DNA from 4 places in the Cohnella soli genome. Region 1 is predicted to be linked to each of the others. Evidence: riboswitches for the same ligand, from Rfam matches in the RefSeq annotation. Region 1 holds a riboswitch; each other region holds the start of a gene.
What was found. A riboswitch is a leader RNA that binds a small molecule or an ion and turns the genes downstream of it on or off. The one in region 1 is predicted to bind cyclic di-AMP.

Region 1 (7,607 bases):
CTTCCGCAAGAGCTTCCGCGAAGTTCGCGAACAGGACGGTTACAAGCAGGATAAAAAATACCGCCGCATTAAATCCGACATCGTCCTTCGTCCCGCCGAAAGCTCCCGGGAAAAGCGTCATCAGCAGCACGACGGCCGTCCCGACTTCGACGACAAACATGACCGGATTTTTCATCATGCTGCGCGGGTTTAATTTCAGAAAGCTGATTTTGATTGCGCGATTTACGATCGCAGCCGTCAGCATTGATTTGCGATTGGCGCTCATGCGCGTTCACCTCGTCATTATCCTAATTTCAAATGTTCCACGATCGGACCGAGTACGATGGCCGGCAAGAAAGTCAGCGCACCGATGATTAATACCGTGCCGATCAGTATGCCGTAAAAAAGCGTGTTATCCGTCCGGAACGTACCGACCGTCTCCGGTACTCGCATCTTGCGCACAAGCGAACCGGCCACTGCCAGCATGGCGATCATCGAGACGTAACGGCCAAGTAACATGACGAGCCCCGTCGTAATGTTCCAGAACGGCGTATTGTCGGCCAACCCTTCGAAACCGGAACCGTTATTGGCAGCTGAGGACGTGTATTCGTACAGCACCTGCGTGATGCCGTGGGAACCCGGATTCGAGATGGACCCTTGCCCGAGATCGGTCAGGAACGCGATCGCCGTCGGAACGAGAATAATGAACGGATGGGCGAGAATTGCTACCGCGATCAGCTTCATTTCCTTCGGCTCTATTTTGCGACCGAGAAATTCCGGCGTACGTCCGACCATCAGCCCGCATAAGAAAACGCCCAATATCGCGTACATCAGCATATTGATCAGCCCTACGCCTTTGCCGCCGAATACAACGTTCAGCATCATCTCGCCGAGCGCGCCAAGGCCGCCGAGCGGTGTAAGCGTGTCGTGCATGTTGTTGACCGTTCCGGTCGTCGCCGCAGTCGTGACGGCAGTGAACAAGGCGGATTGCGGAATGCCGAAGCGGACTTCCTTGCCTTCCATGCTGCCTTGCGACGCATCGATTCCCATCGCGTTGATCGCGGGATTGCCTCGCAGCTCCGAGAAGTAGATGAGCGCGAGGAATGCAAGGAACAGTGTCATCATTGCCCCGAACACAACCCAGCCTTGCTTGCGGTTGCGAGCGAAGCGCCCGTATACATAAGGAAGAGACGCGGGCAACGTCCACATGGACAATATTTCGATGACGTTCGTCAGCGGGGTCGGATTCTCGAATGGATGAGCCGAGTTGGCGCCGAAGAAACCGCCGCCGTTCGTGCCCAGATGTTTGATCGACTCCAGCGCGGCAACCGGACCGATCGCGATGTTCTGCACGGCACCGGAGAGCGTCGTTACCGTCACCGTTGGATCGAGCGTTTGCGGCACTTGCAGCGCGACGAGCAGCAGCGTCGCAAGAACGGCCGTCGGCAGGAAAATCCGGGTATGTGCCTTCACGAAATCTTCGAAGAAGTTCCCGATCGTCTCGCCCTTGCTCGTGATACCTCTGACGAATGCGATCGCCACCGAGAAGCCGGTCGCCGCCGACGTGAACATCATCATGATGATGACAGCCATCTGAGAGAAGTAGGACAAGCCCGATTCCCCGCTATAGTTCTGCAAGTTCGTATTGGTCATAAAACTCGTAATCGTGTTAAAAGAAAGCGTCTGTTCCATGTTATCGATGCCGCTCGGGTTCAACGGCAAATATTTCTGTACCCGTAAAATCAAGTAACCAACCGCCACAAGAACGATATTGGTCAGCAGAAACGCGAGCGCGTACTTTTTCCACGTCATGCCTTCCCGATTTTTCAACCCGATAAGCTTATAGATCAACCGTTCGAAGCCGCCGAAAATACGATCTTGCCGACTAGGTTCATTAGAGAACGCATGATATACATAACTTCCGACTGGTTTCACTAGCAGCGCCAGCACCGCCAGAACGATGACGATTTGCAACAGGCCCATAGCCTTTCCTCCCCTAGAACTTCTCCGGATTCACCAATGCGTATATCAGATACAGAAAGACGGCCGCCGCGACGATCGATACGATAATCATGGGCGATCCCCTTTCTCTCCGTCGACGACCCGGCCGCACCAGACAAGGAAACCGTAAAACAGTGCGAAAACACCCGCCAACAATGCAATCATATAAAGATCAAGCATGGAAAGAGCCCCCTTTAGCAGTTTCGATCAAATCGTCGGTGACAAGAAACTCGCAGTTCAACCCGTGGCTATGAATGACATAACTGGCTCCCAGTCCTTTGTACACATGGCGCGGCTGATGGCTTTCCGTCAGGACGTAAATCGGCTCCGTTGTCCAACTGCGGCAAATTTGAATGTATCGGCAGATGAGCGCGAGACTCGATTCGAATAAAAATACTTTGCCGACTTCGACTTCGGGAACGATCCACGTTTCTTCTTTGGCGGTATTCACTTCGACGATGCGATCGGCGCCGATTATGGACATACGCTTGCGTTCCGCCGCGTTGTTCACGATAACCGCGAACGGGACGTTCCGGGTTTGAAGCAGCTTGACGAACGACTCGCCGGCCGGCGTAGGCGCCGACACGAGTACGATATTGGGATGGGCCAATGTTTTCTCCTCCTGAAATTGGACCCGCGGCTGGCATAAAAAAAGAAGCCGCAGGAAGAGGGAACTTCTCGTGGCTTCCGGACATGGTCGAATAAACCGTGCCGTCACGATCATGAGTCGCCTCTCTCGGTACGCTTACGAGGTTAGCTGTCGGATTCGGGCTCGAGAGTCGCCCTACCGGTCGGCGGAGCTGCAGCTCCCGCCTTTCCGGATTCACCCCATGGACGTCGGCGCTAAAGCCCGTCCGTCTGGTTCCCCCGCTTCCTGCTCACAGGAATTCAGCGATAAAATGGCATAACAAAAACCGCAGAGGAATAAACCCTGCGGCCGTGAAGGTCACAAGTCCATCATCCTCTCCCCAACGTGCGAACGCCCGGAACCGGTCAACACCGATCAAGACGAAGCACTTCAACGCTTACGAGGTTAGCTGTCGGATTCGGGCGGTGAGAGTCGCCCTACCCGAAGCGCCGCCCTAGGAACGGCGCTTCGGGATTCACCCCGGACGGCGCGGGCGCGGCTCTCACACCGCACGCGCGCCATCGATTGGTTCCCCCGTTTTCCGCATTTTCGCGGAAACTCAGCGATTACGAATGGAACATTTGAATTGCTGAATCGAATATTACTCCTGACTCCGTTCCTTGTAAAGCAATGCCGCAAGCGGCCTGCACGCATATTTTGCCAGCCCTGTTTTTTGTACCGCTTACAACGGTCCCAAGCTCCAGAAAGCTCTTTTACGCTCGCTATCTTTCACGCTTTCTTGATTGCGGCCAATATTCCGACACGGGAGAGGTTGGATTCCTCGCCAGTCAAATGATATAATTTCGAAGGGAAATAGAGAGATCAAAGGGGGACTTGTAATGAGCACTTCGCGTAATCGCTTGACCCTGGCGCTAATCGCGCTCATCGCTCTGTTGCTCGTAGCTTCAGGCTGCGGCAAGAAAGAAGAAAACCAAAATTCAAAGGCAACTTCCGGCAACGGAGCTGCCGCCACACAGGAGGCTTCTGCAATGAACGGAGTAGACACTAGCGGAGATAACCCAATCGTAACAATCGAGATGGACAGCGGCAAAACAATCACCATCGAACTGTACCCGAAAATCGCCCCGAACACCGTTAACAACTTTATTTCGCTCGTCAAAAAAGGGTTCTACGACGGCACCATTTTCCACCGCGTAATTCCTAACTTTATGATCCAGGGCGGCGACCCTGAAGGCACCGGCATGGGCGGACCAGGTTACTCGATCGCCGGCGAATTCTCACAGAACGGCTTCGAGAACAACCTGAAACATACGGAAGGCGTCCTCTCTATGGCGCGTTCCGGGAACCCGAACAGCGCTGGCTCCCAGTTCTTCATTATGGTCGCTCCCGCCCCTCACCTCGATGGCGCATATGCCGCCTTCGGCAAAGTAACCGAAGGCATGGACGTCGTTAACGAGATCGTGAACTCGTCAAAAGGTGCGAACGATCGTCCGAAGACACCTCCAGTTATGAAGAAAGTAACTGTCGATACGCGCGGTGCTGACGCTCCGGAACCGGAGATTATCAAGTAACTTCTCAATAAAAGAGTAGGGCGATGCCGCCGAACGAACGGATGATTTCCGTTATTCGGCGGCATCGCCTTTTTTGTGCGCTCAACATTTGCTATGCCCCTTGACCTTAGGTCTGACCTAAAGTGTACAGTATAGGCATCCCAAGCTTTATGCAGAAGTGGAGTGTGTCCCATGAAAAGCGAAATTACGATCAGCGAGTTGGCTAGACTCATGAATGTGTCCGTTCATCAAATTCGATATTTTGAGGAAAAAGGCGTGCTCGAGCCGGCCTATACAAGCGACAACCAGTACCGCATGTACGGTATGGACGAAATTTATCGGCTTTCGCATATTTTGCTGCTGCGAAAGCTCGGCGTGCCCGTCGGACTTCTGAAAGAGTGCATGGACAATTATTCTGCGGATCAATCCCGACATCTTCTTCAGCACTTTTTGCATGACGTAGAGGACGAATTGAAGCGGTTGGAGCAGCTTCGGCAATTCATCCGTAAAGTGCTGCATGAACAGCAAAGCTACAGCTCCCTGAGCAGCCCATATGCGATTAAGCAGCGAGACGCCGTTCACCTCGCAAGGTTGGTCGAAATGGATCCGAGCGCGAACCTTGGCGCTAGACAGATAGTCGAACGGGCGCGGCGAGTTCCCCATTTGTTCGAGTCGGACATTCATTATGTTTGGGATGATTCGAATCGGCTGACGTTGTACACCGAAACGGAAGCGCCTGGCGATCTCGTTATGCCAGAGGGCGAATATCTTACGTTGCAGCGGCCTGCTGATCAGGATGACGAAATGGATCAAATGATCGAGCAATTCAGCAACTGCGCGGCCGATCAGGGTTACATCATCCAGGGGCCTATGGTCCTGATTGAGAAATCGTATTTATCCTTGTTCAGCAAACACAAGCTGCATTACGAACTGCAAGCTCTGATCTCGCCTACGGATCGTACCTGCAAGGAGGTTCGCAGATGAATCCTTCATCGAAAGCACGGATCACCGCTCTCGATCTGGCCAGAGCGCTGGCGATCTTCGGTATGATTATCGTGAACTATAAGCCCGCCATGAAGGCGGACAATGATGGACCTGCGTGGTTACGCGCAATCGCGGGGGTGTTCGAAGGGCGAGCATCGGCTTTGTTCGTTGTGCTGGCCGGAGTCGGGGTATCGTTAATGACATCGAAAGCACGGAGAACGATGGATTCTTCGCTCATCCGCCAGAGCCGAAACAGCTTATTTCGCAGAGCCGCATTCCTGCTTGCCGCCGGCACGTTTCTATTGCTCATCGGCTGGAGCGCCGATATTTTACACTACTATGCCGTGTTCCTGTTTGTTGCTGCCTTCCTTTTCACAGCATCCGATCGCATACTTCTCGTTCTGATCCCGATCGTATTGCTTGTATCGCAGATGTTGTTGCTCGTACTCGATTACAGCGCAGGATGGAATGCAGAGTTCCACGAATACAGCGGCTTCTGGACGTTGGATGGGTTCGTTCGAAATCTGTTGTTTAACGGATTTCATCCTGTGTTTCCTTGGTTGTGTTTTTTCCTCGTTGGGATGTGGATCGGGAGAAGGGATTGGCTGAACCGGGAAAATCGAGCGAGGCTGCTATCGTTTTCATTGCTGGGTGTCGTAGCTTTGGAAACCGTGTCTTATTTGCTGATCAGGTGGACTTCTCCATGGTTAGACCACGAATCCGCGACCTATCTTTTCGGAACGAAACCGATGCCGCCAACCGCTTTGTACATTCTCTCGGGCACTTGTTCGTCTTTGGGCATCATTGCAATCTGTCTGTACGCGATCGACAAGTTCGAGCCGTCTCGTCTTACTCAAGCTGTAATTAGCACAGGGCAATTATCTTTGTCTCATTATATCGGGCATGTCGTGATCGGATTAGGGGTGCTTGAGGTATTCGGATATTTGGAAAATGGCAATCTCGCTTTTGCGCTGGCCTACGCGACCGCCTACTTCATCTTCGCCATCCTTTTCTCGACAGTGTGGAGAAGGCGGATGGACAGGGGGCCGGTAGAGTTGCTCATGAGAAAATTAAGCTGAGTCTCGTGGAGAGTCACCGGACGAACAAATTGAACAAATTGGCCTTCACGATAACGAGCACGTAGTCAGGTGGAACCGAATTAGAGCGGCGCGGAAGCGCGATAATGAGCACGTAATCAGGTGGAACCGAATTAGAGCGGTGCGGAAGCGCGATAACGAGCACGTAGTCAGGTGGAACCGAATTAGAGCGGTGCGGAAGCGCGATAATGAGCACGTAATCAGGTGGAACCGAATTAGAGCGGCGCGGAAGCGCGATAACGAGCACGTAGTCAGGTGGAACCGAATTAGAGCGGCGCGGATGCGCGATAACGAGCACGTAGTCAGGTGGAACCGAATTAGAGCGGCGCGGAAGCGCGATAACGAGCACGTAGTCAGGTGGAACCGAATTAGAGCGGCGCGGAAGCGCGATAACGAGCACGTAGTCAGGTGGAACCGAATTAGAGCGGCGCGGATGCGAGATAACGAGCGCTTAGTCAGGTAAAGAGACTGTCGATTAATGATGAGCAATTTCCGCTCCCAGATCGGTTTTTATGGAGGATCATCAAAAGTGAGAAAAAATAAAATCGATCTGACAGCCGTGTTTTAGCAGTCTCTGCAGTAAATTGCTCCCTCAAAAATTAGTCGACAGTCTCTCAAACCGGACTTACTCATCTCACTTATGAGACAGCCTCTACATTTATTTCTGCGCGATACGCGATTGCAGCGTCGCTTCAATTTGAGCGAACGTCGTTCTATCCAAGCTGTCGACGAGGACGTCGGCTTCCGAGAAGTTCATCTGCGCCGTCACCGGATTCGGAATGGCCAAGCCCCATAAGCCGGCGGCTTTCGCGGCGCGCAGCCCGTTCATCGAATCCTCGATCGCAAGCGCCTCGCCCGGCCTGACGCCGAGTGCCTCGACCGCGCGGATATACAGCTCAGGATCGGGCTTCACCCGCTTCACATCATCAGAGGAACAGATAACTTCGAAACGATCTCTGATTCCTTGTTTGCCTAGATGTTTCTCTATCCACGCACGGTCCGAGCTAGAAGCGAGGCCGATCTTCCAGCCCAAGCTGTGCGCCTCTGCCAACCGTTCAAGTACGCCGGGACGTAGGGTAGCATTTTGCAGCCGCTCGGCATGTCTAGCCCGGTGCAACTTGTACAGTTCATCTTTGTTCAATGTTTTCCCCGTCCTGCGCTGCAGATCCGCATGAGGATCGAAGCCGCCGAGCGTTCCGATGCATACGGCCCAAGTTTCCAGCTCAAGCTTTTGCCCATGATCCGCATAGACGCTGCTGATAGACTCGTAAGCACTAGTCTCCGTATCTACCAACGTTCCGTCGAAGTCGAACACAACTGCTCTCAATGCCATCTACTCCCACACTCCCGTTTCTCTATTTGGCTTGACACTCCACACGGCTAAAGGCGTGGGATTCTTGGGTAGTT
Region 2 (7,607 bases), on a different contig from region 1:
CTTGGGAAGGAAAACGAGAATTGCGATTTTCTTGTTCTCGTTGACGATCATCGCATCCACGCTGTTCATCAAGCAGCACGTTATCGCCGACGTTCTGGCTGGAGTGCTTGTCGCCAAGTTTTCCTATGAATTCGCCGGCTTGCTGCTGAACCGTTTCCTCTATCGTGAGCGTCGCGAAAAGGTCGAATCTTCTATGGAAAGCGGAACGAGCGTTGGAGTAAAATAAAGGGAAAATGATATGCAATAGGAGGGGCTGACGGTGCGCCAACAAACGACTGTCCTTGTCGTCGACGACGACGCGGCGATCCGCGATGTCATACATGTCTATTTGCGCAACGATGGCTTTCGCATATTGGAAGCGAACAATGGGATGAGCGCGGTAGAAATCGTGAATGCAGAGGTCGTGGACTTGATCATTCTGGACGTCATGATGCCTGACTTGGACGGTATTAACGCTTGCCTGAAAATACGCGAAACGTCCGACATTCCCATCATCATGTTATCTGCCAAACAGGAAGAGATCGACAAGATCATAGGCTTGTCCACCGGTGCCGACGACTACGTCGCCAAACCGTTCAGTCCGCTTGAGCTGTTGGCGCGGGTAAAAGCGCAGTTGCGCCGGCAGCAACGTTCGGCGGCAAGAAACGAGCCGGACGAGTCAACGATTGACGTCGGAGACTTGCATATCGACGTCGCCCAGCATCTCGTGAAACTGAAAGGGAAGCCAATATCGTTCACGCCGCTCGAATTCGCCATTCTCGAATTGCTCGCAACCCATAGAGGGCAAGTGTTTCATGCGGATAAAATTTACGAGTGCGTCTGGAAGGAGCGAAGCGGCTTTTCGGACAATACGGTCATGGTGCATATTCGCAATATCCGCGACAAACTCGAGGACAATCCGCGGGAGCCGCGCTATATCAAGACCGTGTGGGGAGTGGGATACAAAATTGAAAAGTAATCCATGGGAGATCGCTACGGGCAGAAAAAGCATTCGCATGCAGATGATCTGGACCTTCATCGCGAGCCTTGCTGTCGGAATGCTCGTATCGACCAGCATCCCGACGGGGCTTTTGTTTGACGTGCCGATATCTGTCATCGCCTTCTTCGGTTCGTTTACGGTCACATTTCTATGGCTGACCCGCAACACGATCAGATATTTGCGTGAGCTGTCGGAAGGATTGTCCGTTATTTCTGCAGGAAATCTTCGCTATCGAATTCCCGAGACACGGAAGGACGAGCTCGGACAAGTGGCTTTTAATGTCAATACGATGGCGGAGAAACTGGAAAATCTGATCGAAAGAGAGAGGTCTGTCGAGAAGTCCAAGATGGAGCTCATTACCGGGGTGTCTCACGACCTGAGAACGCCTCTCACGAGTATTATCGGCTACTTGGATCTGCTGAAGGGAAAAGCGTACCAGGACGAAGCGGAATATGACCGCTTCGTCGGCAACACTTATGTTAAAGCACAGCAATTGCGAACGTTGATCGACGAGTTGTTCGAATACACGAGGATTACGCAAGGAGGATTGCGGCTGGAGCTTGAAGAGATTGATCTTCGGGAACTGCTGGTTCAGCTATTCGCCGAGATCGAGCCTCTGGCATCGGAGCTGCAAATCGAAATGCGAACCTCATTGCCGCCCGGGCGCATCATGGTCGCCGTAGATCCCGAACGCATTCGGCGGGCGATCGACAATCTGATCGCGAACGCTTTGAAATTTTCGATAAAGCCCGGTACGATCCGCATCGCTTTGGAAACGGACGGCAACCGGGCGGCGATTGCGATAGAGAACGAAGGCAAAGCCATTACGAAGGAACAGGAAGAACGATTGTTCGAACGTTTCTATAAGGTAGACGACGCTAGGACGCAAGACTCGCTCGAGGCGGGGGCAGGGCTTGGTTTGTCGATCGCCCGCGGCATCGTCGAACTTCACGGAGGACAACTTTCGTTCGTTCACGATAACGGCCGCTTCACGTTCCGGATCGGAATGCCGGTCGTCTTAATCGGCGGTGCAACCACCAAATGAGTATTCCGACAAGTCCCGGCATAGCGAGGCTGAAGATGCCTGCGGCGAAGTCGCCCGGCAATCCGTCGAACATCATCTGCACGCCCATCAAAACCGCATCAAGCGTGACGTGCGCGAAAATGACCGCCATAATCCCGAACCGAAGCATAAACCAGCCGAACAGAAGCGACATCAGCACAAGCTCGATAATGCGCGTATAGAACGGATAGATTGCATAACCGACGTGTCCGAGCGCCCAGAGCAAGCCGGGAGGCACGATGGCGACGAACGTGAGCGCCGATACCGTACGTCCCGACGGCTCGCGACCGATCAGTTTGCGGGCGATGCCGACGAACCATTTGCGAAACAGCGCGATACCGAAGAAACGGCTTTGCATCTCTTCCGAAATGCCAGCGCACCAGGCGAGCAGCGGCAGCAGCCACGGGAAGCTCATGTTGTACATCGACTGGGTCGCATCGGACGAAGAGAACGAGCCTGCTATATTCTCCATCGCCAGCAAAATAACGGATTGCATGCCGAGCAAAATAAAGGCTAGGAAGTAGCCGGTTCGCATGCTCGCCAGTACGCTGTCTCCATACCCCGCTTCTTGCCAGCGCGGCCAGAGCGCAAGCCCCATCGACTTCCACAGCCCGTCTCCCCCGACTGCGGAGAAATAAGTCATAACCGCCATCACGAAGTAAGTAATCAGACTGACGATAATCGTGGCCTGCTCGCCTGTGCTCGAACCGTTTTCCCAATTGCCGGCCCGAAGCCCGGGAATCATGTTAAACGTAATGCCTGCGTACAGAACGAAGAACACCGAAGCTAAGAAAATACCTCTGACGAACGATGTGCGGTCACCGTATGTGCCCGCATAAATGATCGCCAAAATAAAAAACAAAATGCTTGGCAGCAGGAATCCGAACACAGAAAGCTTGGACGACCATGTTTGCTGCGTCTTCAAGTCGTGAAGGAAATCGGTGGGCAGATCGACACCGTAACGGACGAATCCGCTCTGCCAAGGCGGGAACGCGGAAGACAAAGCGTTGTATGAAGCGGGAACTCGAACGTCGAGCTTTACGGCAGCTTTTCCGATAGCCGCTTTGCTCGAAGCGGCGGTAAAACGAACAGAACCGTCATCCTGCACATAACCGTCGGGGTTCCATTCGGCGGGATTCGCGCCCCAATATTCCGCGTATTGCAGTGCCCTGGCGACGGCACTTTGTTTGCTTTCATTTATTCCCTCTCCGGATGATGCCTGACCGGTTCTTTTTTTGGTAGGTACATGGTCCCATCCGACGAGTCGGCCTTTTACCATGTCTATATAAAGATTAAGCTTGCCGGGATATGCGGAGGAAGACAAGGATACGGCGTAGACATCGGTTGGAGCGCTGTTCGACCATGTTTTGTCGTAGGTGTCGTGCAAGCGGTACTTCGACAAGTAACCGACCGTGTCGCTGTCCGACAGATGTGTGATTTCTGCATCCGACGTCTCTTTCGGAGAGAGCCCGAATTTATTTTCCGCCCAGAAGATCGCTTTCGCTTCGGCTTCCGAACGCGTGAGCACGTTTGACGAGCCCGAGGAAAACAAGGAGCCCGCAGAGGGGAAAACCTGAATAAGCAAGAAAAGCAGGAGGCCGACTGCGGCGGCCCATACCCAGCGACGATCCAGACGCGACAGTTGTATTTCGTTCAACTAACATCTCTCCTTACGCAATAAAAGCCGAAGTAAACGCATACAGCAAGGCCGCGCGAACTTTTTCCACTATTTTCATCAAGTATCTCGCATTTTTGGCGAAAATGAAAGCAAAGACGCCGATAATCGTTGTCCGGTCGTTATATTGTGCGAATAGCTTCGTCATAATCGTTCAAATGCGTCGGTTTGACTTCAAATTGATGTTGTCCCCCTTCGGTGGAAAGAATATAATTCGGTGGTACGTTTCGTCGATGCCGATGAAACGAAAGGAAAGCCGAATTTCCGAACGATGGAAAACGGGGGAACCAACCGCTCGCGGTACAAGTTCTATTGTATTCGCGTAGACCGGGGTGAATTCCAAGCGGCCTAACCTCCGCTCGGATAGGGCAATCTGTTCGTGCCCGAACCCGACAGCTAACCTCGTAGGCTGTATGCGAACAGGGATCATGTGCGTATGTCCGAGCACTGGGATTCCAGTGCTTTTTTTGTTGCGCAGAATGAGGTGACGGGATTGATTAGAAAAGCGGTGCGGTGGCTTAGCGTGTCTCCGCCCAGAACGTTGTTGCTTGGATTCTCTATTATTATTGTTATCGGGGCGTTTCTGCTTCAGTTGCCGATTGCGACGGCGAACGGCGATAAGATCGGTTTTGTCGACGCGCTCTTCACCGCGACGTCCGCCACTTGTGTCACCGGCTTGGTTCTTTTTGATACAGGTACATATTTTTCCGCGTTCGGCCACTGGGTTATACTGATTCTCATTCAGGTTGGCGGAATCGGCTTTATGACGATGGCGACGTTGTTCGCGCTAATTCTCCGGCGGAAAATATCGCTGAAGGAACGGTTGATTTTGCAAGAGTCGCTGAACCAGGGCAGCATCGAAGGCTTGGTTAGGCTCGTACGCAAAGTCATCTTATACGCGCTTGCGTTGGAGACGGTCGGAGCGCTGCTATATACGATTCGCTTCGCTTCCGATATGCCCGTTGGCAAAGCGCTGTATCATGGCGTGTTTCATTCCATCTCGATTTTCAACAATGCCGGATTTGATTTGTCGGGCGATTTCCGAAGTTTCTCGGCTTACTCTTCCGATCTTTATATGAACATTGTTTCGATGGGGCTCATTATTTTGGGCGGTTTCGGTTTTATCGTGCTTGCCGACCTGGTTGAGGTGCCGTTCCGAAAAACACGCAAATTCTCGCTGCACACGAAAGTTGTTCTTAGTGTGAGTGCGGGATTGATCGTGCTCGGCACATTCGTCATTTTCGTGTTCGAGTTTACGAACGGTCGCTCGGTCGGAGACGACGGCTTCGGTCATAAACTGCTTTCATCGCTGTTTCAGTCTGTGACGACTCGATCCGGCGGGGTTACGACGGTCAACATATCCGAATTCAGGCAAGCGACGCAATTTTTCATCATTATTTTGATGTTTATTGGCGCCTCTCCCGGATCGACCGGAGGCGGCATCAAGACGACGACATTCGCCGTACTCGTCGGCGCGGTTCTCGCGATGATGCGCGGCAAAGAGGATGTTGTGTTATTTAAGCTCAGGCTGGCGAAAGAACGAGTGTACAAAGCCGTTACCGTTACCTTGTTCTGTATCGGCATCGTGACGCTAGGCACGATGGCGCTGGCGACAACGGAAAAAGCCGCGTTTCTAAGCATTTTGTTCGAGGCGACTTCGGCGTTCGGCACGGTAGGGCTGTCGATGGGGCTTACGGGAGAATTAACGATTCCGGGCAAACTAACGATTATTTTTCTAATGTTTATTGGCCGGTTGGGGCCGCTTACGCTTACTTATGCTCTTGGGCCGAAACCGGGCAGAGTACTGTTCCGGCATGCGGAAGGCAAAATCATAATCGGCTGACGGAGGGGAGATCGTAAATGCGCAAGTTGTTCGGTAAAATTTTGTCTTCCCCGCCTCGTATTCTCGTTCTTGGATTTGCTGCAATCGTACTCATCGGAGCGGGACTGCTCATGCTGCCGTTCGCCCATACGGGAGCAGCGCAGCCGCGGTTCATCGATACGCTGTTCACGGCAACTTCGGCGACATGCGTTACCGGTCTTGTCGTCGTCGATACAGGGACGTATTGGACAACGGCAGGACAGCTGATTATTTTGACGATGATCCAGATCGGCGGCCTTGGTTTTATGACGATGGCGACGTTGTTCGCGATTGCGCTAAAAAGACGGATCTCGCTGAAGGAAAAACTTGTTCTGCAAGAGGCGTTTAACCAGACGAGCATTGAAGGCATCATACGCCTCGTACGCAAAGTCGTTATCTATGCGCTGACGATTGAGCTCGCGGGTGCAGTATTATTCACGATTCGGTTCGCTTTCGACATGCCGTTCGGGACAGCCGTATACCGGGGCATTTTCCATGCGGTATCGTTTTTCAATAACGCAGGTTTCGATATTATGGGCGATTACCGCAGCCTGACCGATTACGTCGGCGATCCGCTCGTTAATATTGTGACCATGCTCTTAATTATTCTCGGCGGCCTCGGTTTTGTCGTACTGGCCGACCTCGTCGAAATTCGCAATCCGAAGCGCAAGCTGTCGCTGCATTCGAAAGTCGTATTGAGCATGAGCGGCGGATTGATTTTGATTGGCGCAATATTGATTTTCATATTCGAATACACGAACTCGACGATGGCTTCCTTAACCTTCGGGGAAAAGGTGCTGGCGGCATTCACGCAGTCGGTATCTCCGAGAACGGCAGGCGTCAATACAATTGATCTCGGAGCCATGAGGCAGGCAACACAGTTCGTGATGGTCATCCTTATGTTTATCGGCGCATCGCCCGGATCAACTGGCGGCGGCATCAAGACGACAACGTTCACCGCTTTGCTCGGCGCAGTTATCGCGATGGTTCGCGGCAAAGAAGACGTCGTGTTTTTCAAATACCGGCTTGCCCAGGAACGCGTATACAAAGCGCTGACGGTTACATTATTCGCATTCGGACTTGTTATATTGGCGACGATGATTTTATCGACGACGGAAGATCATCAGTTTCTGCAACTCTTGTTCGAAGTGACTTCCGCGTTCGGTACGGTCGGACTAACGCTCGGATTAACGGCAAAGCTGACGTTCGCGGGAAAAATCATCATTATTGTTATGATGTTTATCGGTCGGCTCGGGCCGCTCACGCTCACCTACGCGCTCGGACCGAAACAAGGGCGACAGTTATATCGTCACGCGGAAGGCAAAATTATAATCGGATAAGGAAGTTGACGTCATGAAGTTTAATCAGTTCGTTATTATCGGTCTCGGCCGATTCGGCTCCAGCATCGGACGCGAACTTATTCAATTGGGTTACGAGGTGCTCGGCGTCGACCGAGATGAGGAAAAAGTGCATGAGATGTCCCACGTGCTGACACATACGATCATTGCGGACGCAACCGAAGAAGAGGTGCTGAGATCGGTCGGCGCGCGCAACTTCGATTGCGGCGTCGTGGCGATCGGAGATGACATTCAAGCGAGCATTCTGGCAACGATATTGTTAAAAGAACTCGGCGTCAAGAAAGTGGTCGCCAAGGCGGTGTCCGATTTGCACGGGCGCGTGCTGCAGCGAATCGGCGTCGACCGGATCATCTATCCCGAGCGGGATATGGGTGTCCGTCTCGCGCATCAGCTCGTGTCGCCGAACTTGCTCGATTACATCGAGTTGTCCAAGCAATATACGATCGCAGAACTTCAAGTGCCAAGCTGTCTTGAGGGCAAGTCGCTCGATGATGTGAACCCGAGAGGGCGATTCGGCTGCAGCATCGTTGCAATCAACAAGCCGAAAGGCATTATTATTGCCCCTGTCGCCAAAGACGTGTTGACGACGAACGATGTAATGGTCGTCATCGGTACGAACGATCAGATCGAACAGTTCCAGCAATCAATCGGACAATAGGAGAAAACTGCAT
Region 3 (7,607 bases), on a different contig from region 1:
CCGACATTATCCAATCGATTGCAGGTCTTCATCGCGGAAAATATTACGTGTATTATCCGGAAGATTTGGTGCGCCCGCACGCTCATCGGCTTAGTCCCGAGACACGGAACAAGCTATCTATATAATAGAAGGGAGACAACGTCATCATGCTTATCGACACACATGCGCATCTCGATTCTCCCAAGTTCGACAGCGATCGCGAGGAGGTCATTTCCCGCGCGCGGGAAGCAGGCGTAGATACGATCGTTAATATTGGTTTTAATCGGGAGACGATCCCGACGACGATGGCCCTTGCAGAAAAGTACCCGTTCATCTACGCCGCCGTCGGCTGGCATCCGACTGATGCAATCGACATGAAGCTGGAAGAAGATTTGGCGTGGATCGAGCGGCTGTGCAGCCACCCGAAAGTCGTTGCCATCGGGGAGATCGGGCTCGACTATTATTGGGATACGTCTCCGAAAGACGTGCAGCATGTCGTTTTTCGCGAGCAGATTCGGCTTGCCCGCCGTCTGAAGAAACCGATCGTCATTCACAATCGCGATGCTCACGAAGACGTGATCAGGCTGCTCAAGGAAGAGAAAGCAGATGAGATCGGCGGCATTATGCATTGTTTCTCCGGGAGCTGGGAGACGGCCAAGTTATGCCTGGATATGAACTTCCACATTTCGTTCGGCGGACCAGTAACTTACAAGAATGCCAGGGTGCCTAAAGAGGTGCTGGAGAGGGTGCCTTTGGACCGTTTGCTCATCGAAACGGATGCTCCATATTTGACGCCTCACCCCCATCGCGGGAAGAGAAATGAGTCGGCTTACGTTCGTCTTGTTGCGGAGGCGGCGGCAGAAATCAAAGGGATTTCTTTGGAAGAAATCGGAAAAATAACGAGTGAGAACGCCAAGCGCTGTTTTGGACTCGCGAGATAAACGGAATATTCGAGAGAAAAACGGAATGATTTTAAGAAAAAACTGGCTTTTTCCGCTCATTCCACCGAAGAAACGTCCATTTTCCCATGAAAATAGGGAAATTCGTCCGATGCGCCTTCTTTACACCTTTGTTGGATAGAGGTTATGATCTTCATCAGAAGTTTCAATATGACATTCCTTTTCCAGTGCGCTTAATCTCCCAATAGGGAGAACGGGGGACCCAACGCGGCGGCGAGTAAGCAATTCGTCCAAGGCGGTCCGAGCAATCTTGGGGTGAATATCGCAAGCGGCATGAACGCGCCTCCATCCGAGCCACGCGTCTTGACCGGGAGCGATTAGGGCGACTCTCTTTGCCCGAATCCGACAGCTAACCCCGTAAGCGTTATAGAGAGAGGTCAACTCGTGCCGCGATACTATTCTATCCATCCAACTGCGGAAGCCACGAACAGATCCTCTGTCTCGATGGCTTTTTGTGTTGCATGCGCAACTTTTCTCATACGCCCAGGGGTATGAACTCAAAGTTGAGAAGCACGACTGGACGAGGCGGCGTGAAATTTCGGGAGCCCCTACAAACAGATATGAGGGCGATCACCGAAGCGTCGTTAACATTATGGATTAGTCGCGTCTGACAAGTATCATGCATCACAGTCGACGGCGGGGCTATGAGGGGGAACGAGAAAATGGGCAGTATTCCTGTTGAGGAAACCCATGATCCACGACCGACCGGCAAGCTTATCGCACTGCGATGGAAGCATGAGCATTTGCGCGTAGCCATTTTGGGCGCAATTCTCGTTTTTGCCATCACGATGATGTTCATGTCGCTTTTGCAAAAGGCGGCCACCAAGAACATCACGATTATTGATAACGGAGTCGCCTCCGTTATTGCCACCCAGACCAACAGCGTCGAAGAACTGCTCGCGGAACGCAACATTCACGTCGGTCCTTACGACACCCTGTCAGGACAATTGACCGACAAGCTGGACGAAGGAAGCCGGATCGTCATTGATCGGGCGGTAAGCATAACGGTTAAGGCAGACGGTAAGGAGCAACGGGTTCATACGACCGCCGATACAGTAAGCGAGGCGCTCGGCACATTGAATCTCGGCATCGCGGGAGAGGATCGCGTTACTCCGGCGATCGGTACGTCGCTAGCCGAAGGAATGACCGTCTCGGTCGTCCGGGTGCGCAAGGAAATGACCGAAACGAAACTTCCGATTGCGTTTAAAGTCTTGGAACAGAAGAACGCCGATCTGGAAGTTGGCAAAACGAAAGTCATTAAGCAAGGCAAAGCGGGTGTTGTCGTCTACAAGACGGAACGCGTCTATGAGGACGGCAAACTCGTCAGCCAGGAAATGGTCGAGAAAGTCATTGCGCAACCGGCTGTACAGAAGGTTGTTGCTATCGGCACGAAGAAGAAGGCGGAAGTGGCGACGGCTTCCTTCATGGGAAGACCTCGAGCCGGCGAAGTCCAATTCGTCAGCTTGAACGGGAAGCAGGTTAAAATCCGCCGTCTGCTGACGAACGTGACGCTTACTGCGTATTCCGCGGGTTTCTCGTCGACAGGCAAGAAAAAAGGCGATTCCGACTACGGCGTCACTGCCTCGGGAGCGGTCGTCCAGGAAGGTCGCACGATTGCGGTCGATCCGCGCGTCATTCCGATCGGTTGGTGGGTATACATCGAAGGGATCGGCTTCCGCAGAGCGGAAGATACCGGCGGGGCGATCAAGGGCAAGAAAATCGACGTCTACTACGAGAGCGAATCCCACGTCGATAAGTTCGGCACGAAGCGCGGGTTCAAGGTATACGTCATCGGCCCGGTCAAACCGTCTGCGGATTGATCGACGCCTTATATGCGAGTTCAGGAATCGGGGAGAGGCCTATGCGGCTTCTTCCCGATTCTTTTGCCATGGAAGCAAAGGTGCGCACTTGATGTATCGGTCAAGTTCATATACGCTTGTAACCATAAGATTACGGCAAAGGCGGTAACAGGTTGAACATCCGGGAAGTCATCGTTGTCGAAGGCAAGGACGATACGACCGCCGTGCAGCGGGCGGTCGGCGCGGATACGATCGAGACGGGCGGTTCGGCGATCGATGAAAGCGTCCTGCGGCGCATCGAACTGGCACAAGCCCGCAGAGGGGTTATCGTGCTGACCGACCCCGACTCGCCGGGAGAGCGTATACGCAAAAGGGTGTCGGAGCGGGTGCCCGGCTGCAAGCACGCGTTCTTGACGAAGGACGAAGCAAGAAGCCGCCGGGGCATCGGCGTCGAACATGCGACAGACGATGCCATCCGCAGGGCGCTGGCGAGCGTCAGAGATCCGGAAGCGGCTGCGGGCAGCGAGACCGTTATGGCAGATGGGCTGGAGTGGAGCGATCTGCTCGATGCGGGGCTGATCGTGCACGCTTCGTCGGCCAGAAGAAGGGAACGGATGGGCGAACTGCTTGGCATCGGTTACGCGAACGGCAAACAATTTTTCAAGAGATGCCGCATGTTTCGGATTACGCGGACGGAGTTTCTGGCCGCACTCGAACAGGTAGAGCGGGAAGGGCGATAGAGGAGCATGAAAGAAACGAAAGAGCAGGGCGCACACAAAGTTCAGGCGGAGAAGGCAATCGCGACATCGGGGCGCACGCGGGACATTATTCGCAAACACGGCTTTACGTTCAAGAAAAGCCTCGGTCAGAACTTCTTGATCAACGGGCACGTGCTGGACAAGATCATCGAAGCGGCGGATCTGGACGAGACGAAGGGCGCGCTCGAAGTCGGTCCCGGCATCGGTTCGTTGACGGAGAGACTCGCCAAGACAGCTGGCAAAGTGACGGCGGTCGAGATCGACCGGAGGCTCCTTCCGATTCTGGAAGATGTATTGTCCCCCTATGGCAACGTCAGCGTCGTGCATGGGGACGTGCTAAAGACAGACTTGCGCGCGCTGTGGGAAGAGAAGTTCGCAGGTTTGTCCGGCGTTAGCGTGGTCGCCAACTTGCCTTATTACGTCACGACGCCTATTATCATGAAGCTGCTGGAGGACAGGCTGCCGCTAGAGAACATCGTTGTGATGGTGCAGAAGGAAGTGGCGGTACGTATGGCGGCAAAACCGGGCGGTAAGGATTACGGCAGCTTAACCGTCGCGGTCCAGTATTATTGCGAGCCCGAGGTCGTCTGCGTCGTGCCTGGCAGTTCTTTCATCCCGGAGCCGAACGTTGAATCCGCCGTCATTCGGCTGAAGCGGCGCCCGGCGCCCGCAGTCGATGTGCGCGACGAGGATAGCTTCTTCCGCGTCGTGCAAGCTGCGTTCGCGCAGCGGCGCAAGACGCTTGCGAACAACTTGACGGCATTCTCCGGCAAAGACCGCAAAGGCGAGCTAGCCGAGCTGCTGACGGCAGTCGGCGTGCAGCCGGAGCGTAGGGCCGAGACGCTTAGCCTGGAGGAATTCGCGGCGGTGTACGAGGCACTGGAGAAAGCCGGCATGTCGAACTAGAACTAAGCAGCGGCTAGGAATGGCGGATGACGATCGGATTACGTCCGGACGCGCACAGGCGGACGCCCTCCACCATAGGATAGACGAAGAGGTGATTGCCCATGAAGCAGGGGGATCTAGTTATTCGCAAATCCTATGGCGGGGACGTTTTGTTCCGGGTTGCGGCTTTCGTCGCCGAGCAGGCCGTCCTTAGAGGGATGGATTATCGGTTGCTGGCCGACGCTCCCGTGAATGATCTTCAAACGGTACGGAATCCGGACGAGCTCGGTGGGACGCGCCAGGCGCGCATCCACGCGAACGAGTCTTTGCGCAGAATGAACGAGGAACGAAGTCGCCAGACGGGCAGGGTGGGTTTCTCGACAGTGCTGGACGACCGCCGGCAGCCGTTCTTCGAGATGCCGGGCAAAGTGCTTCATCTGGACGGAGACGCCAATTACTTAAAGAAAAGTATGCAGGTGTACGGCCAGCTTCGCGTTCCCGCGGAGGGGATGCACTGCCACGAATCGCAGATGCCGCAAGTGCTTCAGCAGATGCTGTATCAATTCCATCCGGACATCGTCGTTATTACGGGCCATGATGGGGTGCTGAAGCAGCGTGAGGACTTGCAGCAGCTCAGCAGCTACAAGAATTCGCTGAATTTCGTTCGGGCCGTTCAGGTCGCCAGAGAGTACGAACGGAATCGAGACTCCCTTGTCATCGTCGCCGGCGCCTGCCAATCCCATTTCGAGGCGCTGTTGTCCGCAGGGGCCAACTTTGCAAGCTCGCCGGGAAGAATTATGATCCATGCGCTGGATCCTGTCTACGTGGCCGTCAGGGCGGCGTTCACGCCCTTCAGGGACACGGTGAACATCGCCGACGTCATCGCCCACACGATCAGCGGACGTCAAGGCATGGGCGGCATCGAAACCATGGGACGATATCGGATCGGAGTGCCGAATTTGAAAACAACGGCAACTGAGCAAAATGTGAACATTGTGTGACAAATCGCGAGCTTGTTTCGGAAAAACCTCGTATCCTCAAGGAAAATGACCGTTGACACGAAAATGGCATCGTTGATATAATATTCTCTTTGTTTGACACCTCCCCTGATTTTAGATATAATTTACAGGGAAAGAGGTGGTAGTGGATCATGGCTAAAAATGCGCTTCTCGAGATCAAGCGAAGCCTGGAGCCGCACGTCGGTTCCAAAATCATGCTCCGCGCCAACGGTGGCCGTCGTAAGACCATCGAACGCACGGGCGTGTTGGAAGAAATCTACCCATCGGTTTTCATCGTAAAGCTGGACGAGGAACAGAACGCTTTTAAGCGGGTATCGTACAGCTACGCGGATATTTTGACGGAATCCGTGGAAGTCATGTTGTGCAATGACGAGGGACAGGTACGAATCAATTATTGATCGCACCTGCGCGGTTTAATGTACGGGCAGCCGGCGCGCCAATCGGGCGCGGGGCTGCCCGTTTTGCATGTGCGGACGTCCCCGGGGCATCCTAACGGGTAGGCGCCGTACGTCGGCGCCAAGCATGCGGGCCAGGAGGCGAACGGTCGATGAGCCGAAGAAGAAGCGTAATGTCCGAACAGCTGAAGACAGAGCTGGCCAAAGATTTGGGGTTCTACGGCAAAGTGCAGCAAGAAGGCTGGGGCGGCATTACAACCAAAGATGCGGGCAATATGGTGAAGCGGGCGATCCAGATGGCCGAGCAAGCGGCGGCCAAGTCGCAGCAGCCGTAACGGCAGTCGGTCGGTATCGTGTGAAGAGGGCGACATTCCGCAGGGCGGGATTCGGCCTCTTTTTCGCATTTCGGATTTCACTTTGTTATAATTATTTAATGATTTTTGCATGACGAAACAAAAGCGGATCGGAACGGATCAAACCGGTATTCATTAAGCTTGAACGGTTTTTTACATAGGAGCGGTGGATGGAAATGACGAAAATCTACGAGAAAGCCCCGGCCAAGATCAACCTGCTGCTAGATGTGCTGCGGAAGCGGGAAGACGGGTTCCATGAAGTTGAAATGATTATGACGATGGTCGACGTGGCCGATCGTCTGGAGATGGAAGAGCTTCCCCGCGACCAGATTGTGCTCACAAGCCAAGTCGGATTCATTCCTCTGGACGAGAAAAACTTGGCATTTCAGGCGGCGAGGCTGCTGAAGGAACGTTACGGGGTTACGCGAGGCGTCTATATGCATCTCGACAAACAAATTCCGGTCGCGGCGGGGCTTGCCGGCGGCAGCAGCGACGCGGCTGCTGCACTGCGCGGACTAAATCGTCTGTGGGATTTGCAATTGCCATTGTCCGAGCTGGAGGCGCTCGGTGCGGAACTCGGTTCCGATGTGCCGTTCTGCATTCGCGGCGGTACGGCGCTGGCGACTGGCAGGGGAGAACGTCTCGAAAGCTTGCAGGCGCCTCCGCAATGTTGGGTCATACTCGCTAAGCCGCCGATTAACGTATCGACTGCGGACGTGTACGGCAAGTTCCGCGTCAACGACTTAAAGTCCCATCCATCGATTCCGGACATGCTCAGCGCAATCTCGCGCCAATCGTTCCCCGACATGTGTGCGGCACTCGGCAACGTGCTGGAGTCTGTGACTCTTCACCGCTACCCGGAAGTTAAGCAGATCAAGGATTGCATGGTGAGAGCGGGGGCTGACGGCGTGCTCATGTCGGGCAGCGGGCCGACCGTATTCGGACTCGTCTCCAAGGAAATTAAAGTCGCACGCGTTTATAACGCTTTAAGAGGCTTCTGCAAAGAAGTATTTGTGGCAAGAATGCTTACATAATGGAGACATTTGGTCGGTTTATGTTGAAGAAAAACGGATGATAATGTTATGATACGTTTACAATATTCGGATTTGGACGGGAGAGGAGCACGTGAAAAAATTGAAACGAAGCGCCAGGCTCGTTGAAATGACGCAGTACTTATTGGCCCGTCCTCATACGTTAATTTCTCTTACAGCTTTCGCTGAGCGTTACCAGTCGGCGAAGTCCTCGATCAGCGAGGATTTGGCGATTATCAAGGAAGTGTTCGAGGACGAGGGGATAGGCGAATTGACCACGCTTGCGGGTGCTGCCGGCGGCGTAAGGTTCGTGCCGAAGTGCCGCAAAGATTTGGCGCTCGAGAAGATCGTAACGATCTGCCGGGAGCTTGAACAGCCTGACCGGCTGCTACCGGGCGGCTATTTGTATATGACGGATTTACTCGGCCA
Region 4 (7,607 bases), on a different contig from region 1:
ATCCTCCTAGTCGTTATTCCAGCACGGCAGGCACTTTGAACTGCCCATTTTCTTCTTCAGGCGCGTTAAGGAGAACTTTCTCGATCGGCCAGGAAGCTTTTACCGTATCTTCTCTCATAACATTGGCCAAAGGAAGAACGTGGGTTGTCGGCTCAACGCCGTCCGTATTCAATCCGTTCAACTTCTCCGCGTATTTCAAGATTGCATTCAGTTGTCCGGAAAATTGTTCTTTCTCCGCATCGGACAGCTCGAGACGGGCCAGATTGGCGACATGCTCAACATCTTTAATCGTAATGCTCATAGTTGCTTCCCCCTCCTAATACCGCATATCCGCTCATTCTTTTCATTATATCGGACAAACTAAGGGAACTCAACGACACTTTGCAAGCCTAGGGCGTATCTGAAAATCTGCTGCCTTCGGAGTTTCCAGACACGCCATTCGCTTGCGGACAGGAGGATAAGATGCCCCGATACTATCGCGCGAAATTTCCGTCGCCGCTTCGGGATGCCGGTCTCGTCGAGTTCGCGTCGGACGATCCAGTCTTGCGCCGAACGCTCGGCAAAGCTGTCGAAAATACGTCGAACGATGTTACGTCTCCGCTTGCGACAACCTACGACGTTCCCGAGCAATTGCTAAAGTTACTCGGTCACCTGCAACGCAATATGTCCGTCGCAGACGCGGACAACGTTCGCTGCAGAATCGATTATGGCGACCCCCGAGTGTCGGCTGACCATCTTGAAGAAACGATAGACGAAGCCGATGTGCCGGACAGTAGTACGGACGGTTGGTTCCCGCTTTCCGCCCTTTTCGGTCAAATCGGCGGGATCAGCGTATCCGACTACATTTTGTATCGGATCTTCACTCCGCACCTTCAACCGATCGTGGCAACCGACCGCCGACCGATCGGTTACGAATTTCTGCTCCGTCCGTTGCCGGAACAAGCCCCGTTCCGACCGGCGGAACTATTCGAGACCGCGCGCCGTACCGGCCATCACGCATTCCTCGACCGCGCGGCGCGACATTCTGCCATTCGCATGGGAGCTTCCCATCTGCCGCCGGGGACGAAACGATTCGTCAACTTCCTCCCATCGTCGCTCCTTCATCCGGCATCGTGCCTGAAAGACACGTTCGACCTAATGAAAGCTACCGGAACGGCTCCGGAAGATTGCGTCTTTGAAGTGATAGAAACCGAACCGCTGGATGAGAACAAACTAGGTCGCGTTTTCGACGTCTATCGGGATCAACGGGTCAATCTTGCCCTCGATGATGTCGGCAGCGGTTTCGCTACGCTCGGTGCTGTCGAACGATTAAAGCCGGATTATGTAAAAATGGATCGCAGATGGGTCAGCGGTTGCGACGCGGATACGGCCAAGCAGAAATATATCGATGGTTTGTTGGAAAGAACGTCCCGGTTCGGGGGGAACGTTCTCGCCGAAGGGGTCGAGCGCGAAGAAGAATGGAACTACTTGCGCAACGCGGGCGTCCCCCTGTTTCAAGGCTACTTGTTCGGTAAGGCGATGCCTCTGCCCTCTCACGTGACCCTGTACGCTTAACGGCGCAACGCCGACATTCACGCAACCATTTTCGGGTCGGCGCGAATGTCGGCGTTGCTTTGTTCGTTTTAGCTTTCAGGCTTATGTGGCTCGAGGTGCTTTAAATCCACGCCTTCAAATTCACTTGGCGAATGAACTCTTCGCGGCTCAACACTTCCTTGCTCGTCTCTTCGGCCGGCTCATCTTCCGCTTGATCGCCGTTCATAATTCTTTTGAATAATTCCTCGTTGCGGGTTGCTAGAGCGAAATCGATCAGCGCTTCCTTCTCGATGCGCGCCGCTTCGAGCTCCAACATTGTCTCTTCCAATTCGATATCTCCGCCGGGCACGTAAAATTGCCTATTCGCTTTCGGAACCCGGATTACATAATCAAACGCGCTGTCGTTGTTCCGGTCATAAGCGATCACATAGCCGTATTCGCCTAAAGGCAGCTTCTGCTCAAACCGGTCATCGACAATGATGATCCTTTCCCCAAGCTTCAACATGTCGACTCTCCCCTCTCGCAACTATCGTTATAAGCCTATCCTACTAGAAATAGATTCCGATATGCAAATGTTGTCGCACCCGGCAAACAAACATTTCGAGGTACAAGCTTAATTAAGAGGCTACGATTAGAGCCGAACCCATGTATGCGCATTCATGGTCAACTATTGCCTTTGACGGGTATTTTCCGGCTGAAATCCCGATTTTACAGCAACGGCATCGAAGGAATATGATTTATCCATCCCATTCATCATGCATTGCAACGCTGAGTTTTCGTCACGAAAAGCGGGGGAACCACCGGCATCTTTTTGACAAATGCCAACCGGGGTGAATCGGCTGCGCCGTCATGAACGGCAGCCGTAGGGCGACTCTACGCGCCCGAATCCGTCAGCTAACCTCGTAAGCGTCCTTAGAGAGCGAAACAACTTCGGTTCGATTGTAACCGCGGGGGTCTTCCTCTGCGGTTTTTTGTCGTGCTGAAAGCCGCTGAATCGGACACATTAACAAGAAGTAGTTAGAATCAAAATCATTCGGCGGTGAAAAGACATGTTTTCCATCAAAAGATTGTTAATCGGACGCCCCCTCAAGTCAACGGCATTAGGGGAGCAGAAACTGAACAAAACAAAAGCGCTGGCCATCCTTTCTTCCGATGCGCTTTCCTCTGTCGCCTACGGCCCAGAGCAAATTTTGATCGTTCTCGCCACGCTTGGCGCGGCAGCGTTCTGGTATTCCGTTCCGATCGGGATCGGCGTGCTTGTCCTTCTGACGGCGCTCATCTTGTCCTACAGGCAAATCATCTATGCCTATCCGCACGGCGGAGGCGCCTACGTCGTTTCCAAAGAAAACCTCGGCGTATGGCCCGGTCTGATCGCCGGCGGCTCCTTGCTTGTCGATTATGTGCTAACGGTAGCCGTAAGCGTCTCGGCGGGCACCGACGCGATTACGTCCGCCTTTCCGAGCTTGCATGAGCATACAGTGCTTATCGCGATCGTTTTCGTCTTGTTTACAACGGTGCTGAACTTAAGAGGCGTGACGGAATCGGCCTCGATCCTCGCTTATCCCGTCTATTTGTTCGTGTTTGCGTTGTTTATCCTCATCGGGGTCGGACTTTATGACATCGCAACCGGCGCTGTTACCCCTGATGCTCACGTGTCCATCGGAACTCCGGTCGCCGGGATCAGCCTGTTTTTGCTGCTGAAAGCTTTCGCTTCTGGCAGTTCGGCACTGACAGGCGTCGAAGCGATCTCCAACGCCATTCCTAATTTCAAAACACCCGCTCCGGTGAATGCCTCACGCACGCTTCTTGCAATGGGCACACTGCTCGCTTTACTGTTCTCGGGCATTGTGTTTCTCGCTTATTACTACGGGATCAGCCCTCTGGCAGAAGTGACGGTCGTGTCGCAAATCGCGGAGCAAACGTTCGGCCGCCATTTCATGTACTTTTTTATTCAGGGAACAACTGCCTTGATTTTGATCCTCGCAGCGAACACCGGTTACTCGGCCTTCCCGTTGCTGGCAGTAAACCTGGCCAAAGATAAGTTTATTCCGAGAATATTTACCGCCCGCGGCGATCGGCTCGGTTATTCGAATGGCATTATTACGCTTGGCTTCCTGTCCATCGTGCTTATCGTCGCTTTCCAAGGGAACACCGAGCATCTCATTCCGCTCTACGCCGTCGGCGTATTCATTCCGTTCACGATGTCGCAAACCGGAATGATGGTCAAGTGGATCCGGCAAAAACCGAAAGGCTGGATCAGCAAGCTTGTGATCAACTCCATCGGCGCTCTCATCAGTTTCACGGTGTCGTTGATGTTCTTCATCACAAAATTCGAGCAAGTGTGGTCGGCTATCATCTTCTTGCCCGCGATCATCTATGTGTTCCACCGCATCAAGAAACACTACGAAGCCGTCGGCGATCAGCTTCGCTTATCGACGTGCGAGCCGTCGTTACCGATCGAAGGGAACGTATTTATCCTCCCTGTCTCGGGTATTACCCACGTCGTCGAGACGTCGATCAAATACGCTCAGTCGCTGTCGGCAAACCAAATTATCGCCGTTTACATTCCGTTCGAGCGGGAAGAGGAAACTGTTTTCGAAGAGAAATGGCACAAGTTCCATCCCGACATCCGGCTTGTCACATTGCATTCCCCGTATCGTTCGATTGTTCAACCGCTCATGAAATTCATCGACACCGTCGAGCGGAAAGCGAACGAATCCAATTACCAAGTCACCGTCGTCATCCCGCAGTTCATCCCGAAAAAAGGATGGCATAATATCCTGCACAACCAAACGAGCCTGATGATCCGCGCCCGGCTGCTCTACCGCAAAAACGTTATCGTGACGACGGTTCCTTATCATTTGAAAAAATAAAAAGGTGAATCGGAAGGCCGGCCCTGCTACCTAGCTAGGGTAGGAGGAGCCGGATGACGATGAACGGCGAACGGCCAGCAGTAAAAGCGCCGCTATGCAAATCGCCGCAGCGAATGCAGCCGTTCCCCATGTGACGCTGCCTGCTGTCAGCCGAGAAGCTGCAGCCGCATTCAGTCCGGACGGCAACCAGTCCAATTTCGGCTTTAACGTCGCCTGAACGATTTGCAGTGCCGTTACGAAGCCGAAAGCGGTGAATGCCGCTCCGGCGGGCGAACGAATAATCGCGCTGAAAGCAATCGTCGACGTCACCCCAAAAAGCAGCCATCCGATGTAAAGCAGCATAGATGACAGCGCGGCAACCGAATCCGGCTCTCCGATCAGCAGGAGGGTATAGTACCAAGCGCCGCCGTAGCCGAGCGCGAAAGAAACGACAACGAGCAAGCTGTGCATCATCCACTTGGCCAATACGTACGCATAGGGGGATGTCGGTTTAACGAGTATCCAAGCCGCCGTCCCGCTGCGTTTTTCCCCCGAGATCGTCCCCATGAAAGCAAGGCAAATGGCCAACATGCCGATCGTATCGTATTGCCCCAGCGTCTTGGCCAGCACTTCTCCCGGCTTTGGTATCGGAATTTGAATGATCGTCCCTTCAGGTAAAGAGCCGGCGGACGACAAAATATCCGGCATGAACTTTACGGTAATCGGTTGGATGAGCCCGAGCAGCAAGAACACCGCAGGGAGCCATATCCACTTTGCCGTACGAAGCGATTCCCGCCATTCCTTTAGCAACAGTACGCTCATAACGTTCATTCGTTCAACGCCTCCACAAACCATTGTTCCAACGACTTTCGCGCGACTTCGAATGCCAGCAGCTTTATGCCGCCTTCAAGCGCAGTTCTCAGTGCCGTTTCGCGCACGCCGTCGATGTCGTCCGTCTCGATGCTGCGGCTGTAACGACTTGTCGCCGACATTCGCACGCCAGGCAGCTTCTCCAGCGTTGCAAGCCACTCGCTCGCGTTGTCTCCGGCCTCGGTCTCGATTCTAATATACGGACGTCCAGCAGATTGCCGAATATGGTCCATCTCTCCCTGAAGAACAACGCTTCCCTTGTTCATCAAAATAATGTCGTCGCATACCTGCTCCGCATCGTGAAGTACGTGCGTGGACAGCACGATCGACATGTCCCGTTTCCATTGCTCCAGCATCGTCAGCACCTCGCGCCGACCGATCGGATCAAGCGCGGACACCGGTTCGTCCAGCAGCAGCAGACGCGGCCGATGAATAACCGCCTGCGCCAAGCCCAGCCGCTGCTTCATCCCCCCTGAATATCCCCCGACTCGCCGATCGGCCGCATCCGTCAATCCCGCTTGCTCCAGCAATATTTTCGTGCGGTTGGACGCTTCCTTCGCCGAAAGTCCGCACAGTCTGCCTGCCGTTTCCATCGTTTCCCTGCCTGTCATCCAGCCGAAGAACGCCGGCTGCTGAGGGAGAAATCCCATCCAGCGTCTGCGATCAGCAGGCAGTCCACCCTCCGCGAGCATCTCGCCTGAAGTCGGCTCAAGCAACCCTGCGAGAATGGACAGCGTCGTAGTTTTACCCGCTCCATTAGGACCTAACAGCGCGATGCAGCGGCGATCACCGATCGAGAAGCTGGCTTCGCCTAGCGCGATGGTTTGGCCGTAACGTCGTCCGATTCGTTGTGCCGTTAGCAGCTTCAATGGTCAATTCTCCTTCCGGCCGAGCGAGAAGAACAAAATAGGCCCGACGATATTCAAGCACACAATAATGAACACCCACACCCATTTGTTCCAGCGCACCGACTTCGCCCGGTACAGCACCGTTAACGCCGTCGCCATCAGCACAATTTGAATGACGGCTATGGGCAATAGCAACATGAGCAATTTAGAATCTATCATCCGAATCTCCTCCTGTTTCCCGTTCTTGCGTTGCGGCAAGTTCCCGCTTCCGCTTGCGTTTCTTCCATTGCTGCAACGCGATATAAGTCAATGTCGGCAGCGGCGCCTGAATCAGTCCCCATAGCCCCCAAAGCCACGGTTTGCCGCCTTCGCGGCGGGCGTGCAGGAACAGCAGCGTGCTTTGCGTCAGCAACAGCAACCCGAGCGACAACCAGAACCACCAGCTAGTCGCTAACATTTCCTCATTCATAGGTCGCCTCTTCCTTGCTTCGCTTTCGCATGCTGCGAATTTCCCCGACAATCAACGAGCTGCCGAAGAGCAGCGCCATGCCCTGCAATGCCCAGAAACCGGCAGTGAAGCCGGTTGCGAGCAGCACAACGCCAGCTATTGCCGGTACGGCCACCGACCAGAACAACAATAGCTCCCGCCACAGCTTTCGTCTCGCGATTCCGCGTCGTTCTCGAACGAAAGCTTCCCACGTCTCGATCGGCGCCGGAGAAGACGGGAAAGCTTCGTCCAGTCGATTCCATGTCTCATGCAAATCTGCTGCCAGCTTTTCGTCGCTTTCACGATCCGGCGTTGTCATGTGCATTCAGCTCCTCTCGCAACTTGCGGGTGCAATTAAAAATTCTCGATTTGACCGTTCCCGAAGGAACGGACATCATTTCTCCGATCTCCTCGTAGGTGTAGCCGTAATAATGTTTGAGAACAAGCGGCAGACGCTCCTCCGGAGACAGCTTATCCAGGCTTGCCAATAGTTCCGTCCACTCCTGCCCTCGGGAAAGGGACTCCCATTGCAGCGCCGACGCTCTGGCTTCCTCCATCAGCGTTCTGCTCTCCCGCTTTCGTTTCCGAATCGCGTCAATGAACAGTCTTGTGCCGATTGTAATAAGCCATGACGAAAATTTGGAGCTGCCGTCGTACTTTCCGATGTTTTCGATGGCACGAATCATCGTTTCCTGTGTAACATCTTCCGCCTCGGCGCGATTCATCGTTACTTTCAGCAAGTATCGAAATACCATTTCGTAATTATCGCGAAGCAAAGAGGCCAGTTCGGAATCGGATATTCGGCCTGCTCGATGCGGTTTTGCGGGTTGGGGCATGCCGCTTATCATCCGCCTTCCTCTTGGGCTGTGATCGCAAGTCGACAGTAATACGTTTCCCGGGATCAGATCGTTCATATAAAAAATAAAAAAAAATCATCGGGCACCGCAGTAACGGATTCCGATGATCATTGGTTCTGTATGGTCGGTTGGACGGCTACTTAAGTTGGACGGCAGCACG

Region 2: another riboswitch for cyclic di-AMP. It lies ahead of ACFPOF_RS22770 (TrkH family potassium uptake protein); the one in region 1 lies ahead of ACFPOF_RS17115 (hypothetical protein).
Region 3: another riboswitch for cyclic di-AMP. It lies ahead of ACFPOF_RS28865 (ubiquitin-like domain-containing protein); the one in region 1 lies ahead of ACFPOF_RS17115 (hypothetical protein).
Region 4: another riboswitch for cyclic di-AMP. It lies ahead of ACFPOF_RS29565 (APC family permease); the one in region 1 lies ahead of ACFPOF_RS17115 (hypothetical protein).

The regions. Positions count from the first base shown of each region.
Region 1 is NZ_JBHSMI010000028.1:179,616-187,222, reverse strand. Features, by position in the region: gene kdpB (potassium-transporting ATPase subunit KdpB) at 1-265, opposite strand, end outside; gene kdpA (potassium-transporting ATPase subunit KdpA) at 283-1,962, opposite strand; gene ACFPOF_RS17120 (potassium-transporting ATPase subunit F) at 1,976-2,053, opposite strand; gene ACFPOF_RS17115 (hypothetical protein) at 2,153-2,590, opposite strand; cyclic di-AMP (ydaO/yuaA leader) riboswitch at 2,707-2,884, opposite strand; cyclic di-AMP (ydaO/yuaA leader) riboswitch at 2,988-3,183, opposite strand; gene ACFPOF_RS17110 (peptidylprolyl isomerase) at 3,448-4,140, shown strand; gene ACFPOF_RS17105 (helix-turn-helix domain-containing protein) at 4,312-5,103, shown strand; gene ACFPOF_RS17100 (DUF418 domain-containing protein) at 5,100-6,182, shown strand; gene ACFPOF_RS17095 (hypothetical protein) at 6,196-6,600, opposite strand; gene ACFPOF_RS17090 (HAD family hydrolase) at 6,859-7,533, opposite strand.
Region 2 is NZ_JBHSMI010000029.1:556,649-564,255, reverse strand. Features, by position in the region: gene ACFPOF_RS22790 (phosphatase PAP2 family protein) at 1-226, shown strand, start outside; gene ACFPOF_RS22785 (response regulator) at 260-958, shown strand; gene ACFPOF_RS22780 (HAMP domain-containing sensor histidine kinase) at 948-2,024, shown strand; gene ACFPOF_RS22775 (CPBP family intramembrane glutamic endopeptidase) at 1,969-3,699, opposite strand; cyclic di-AMP (ydaO/yuaA leader) riboswitch at 3,962-4,142, shown strand; gene ACFPOF_RS22770 (TrkH family potassium uptake protein) at 4,214-5,560, shown strand; gene ACFPOF_RS22765 (TrkH family potassium uptake protein) at 5,578-6,918, shown strand; gene ACFPOF_RS22760 (potassium channel family protein) at 6,932-7,594, shown strand; gene ACFPOF_RS22755 (cation:proton antiporter) at 7,606-7,607, shown strand, end outside.
Region 3 is NZ_JBHSMI010000062.1:15,069-22,675, forward strand. Features, by position in the region: gene ACFPOF_RS28855 (HD domain-containing protein) at 1-125, shown strand, start outside; gene ACFPOF_RS28860 (TatD family hydrolase) at 147-920, shown strand; cyclic di-AMP (ydaO/yuaA leader) riboswitch at 1,099-1,317, shown strand; gene ACFPOF_RS28865 (ubiquitin-like domain-containing protein) at 1,601-2,758, shown strand; gene rnmV (ribonuclease M5) at 2,911-3,477, shown strand; gene rsmA (16S rRNA (adenine(1518)-N(6)/adenine(1519)-N(6))-dimethyltransferase RsmA) at 3,484-4,401, shown strand; gene yabG (sporulation peptidase YabG) at 4,503-5,381, shown strand; gene veg (biofilm formation stimulator Veg) at 5,531-5,797, shown strand; gene ACFPOF_RS28890 (small, acid-soluble spore protein, alpha/beta type) at 5,947-6,129, shown strand; gene ispE (4-(cytidine 5'-diphospho)-2-C-methyl-D-erythritol kinase) at 6,318-7,181, shown strand; gene purR (pur operon repressor) at 7,273-7,607, shown strand, end outside.
Region 4 is NZ_JBHSMI010000067.1:9,302-16,908, forward strand. Features, by position in the region: gene gatC (Asp-tRNA(Asn)/Glu-tRNA(Gln) amidotransferase subunit GatC) at 14-301, opposite strand; gene ACFPOF_RS29555 (EAL domain-containing protein) at 463-1,554, shown strand; gene ACFPOF_RS29560 (ATPase) at 1,655-2,038, opposite strand; cyclic di-AMP (ydaO/yuaA leader) riboswitch at 2,290-2,458, shown strand; gene ACFPOF_RS29565 (APC family permease) at 2,583-4,406, shown strand; gene ACFPOF_RS29570 (ABC transporter permease) at 4,437-5,216, opposite strand; gene ACFPOF_RS29575 (ABC transporter ATP-binding protein) at 5,213-6,124, opposite strand; gene ACFPOF_RS29580 (PLDc N-terminal domain-containing protein) at 6,128-6,322, opposite strand; gene ACFPOF_RS29585 (sigmaY antisigma factor component) at 6,309-6,572, opposite strand; gene ACFPOF_RS29590 (YxlC family protein) at 6,565-6,909, opposite strand; gene sigY (RNA polymerase sigma factor SigY) at 6,890-7,438, opposite strand.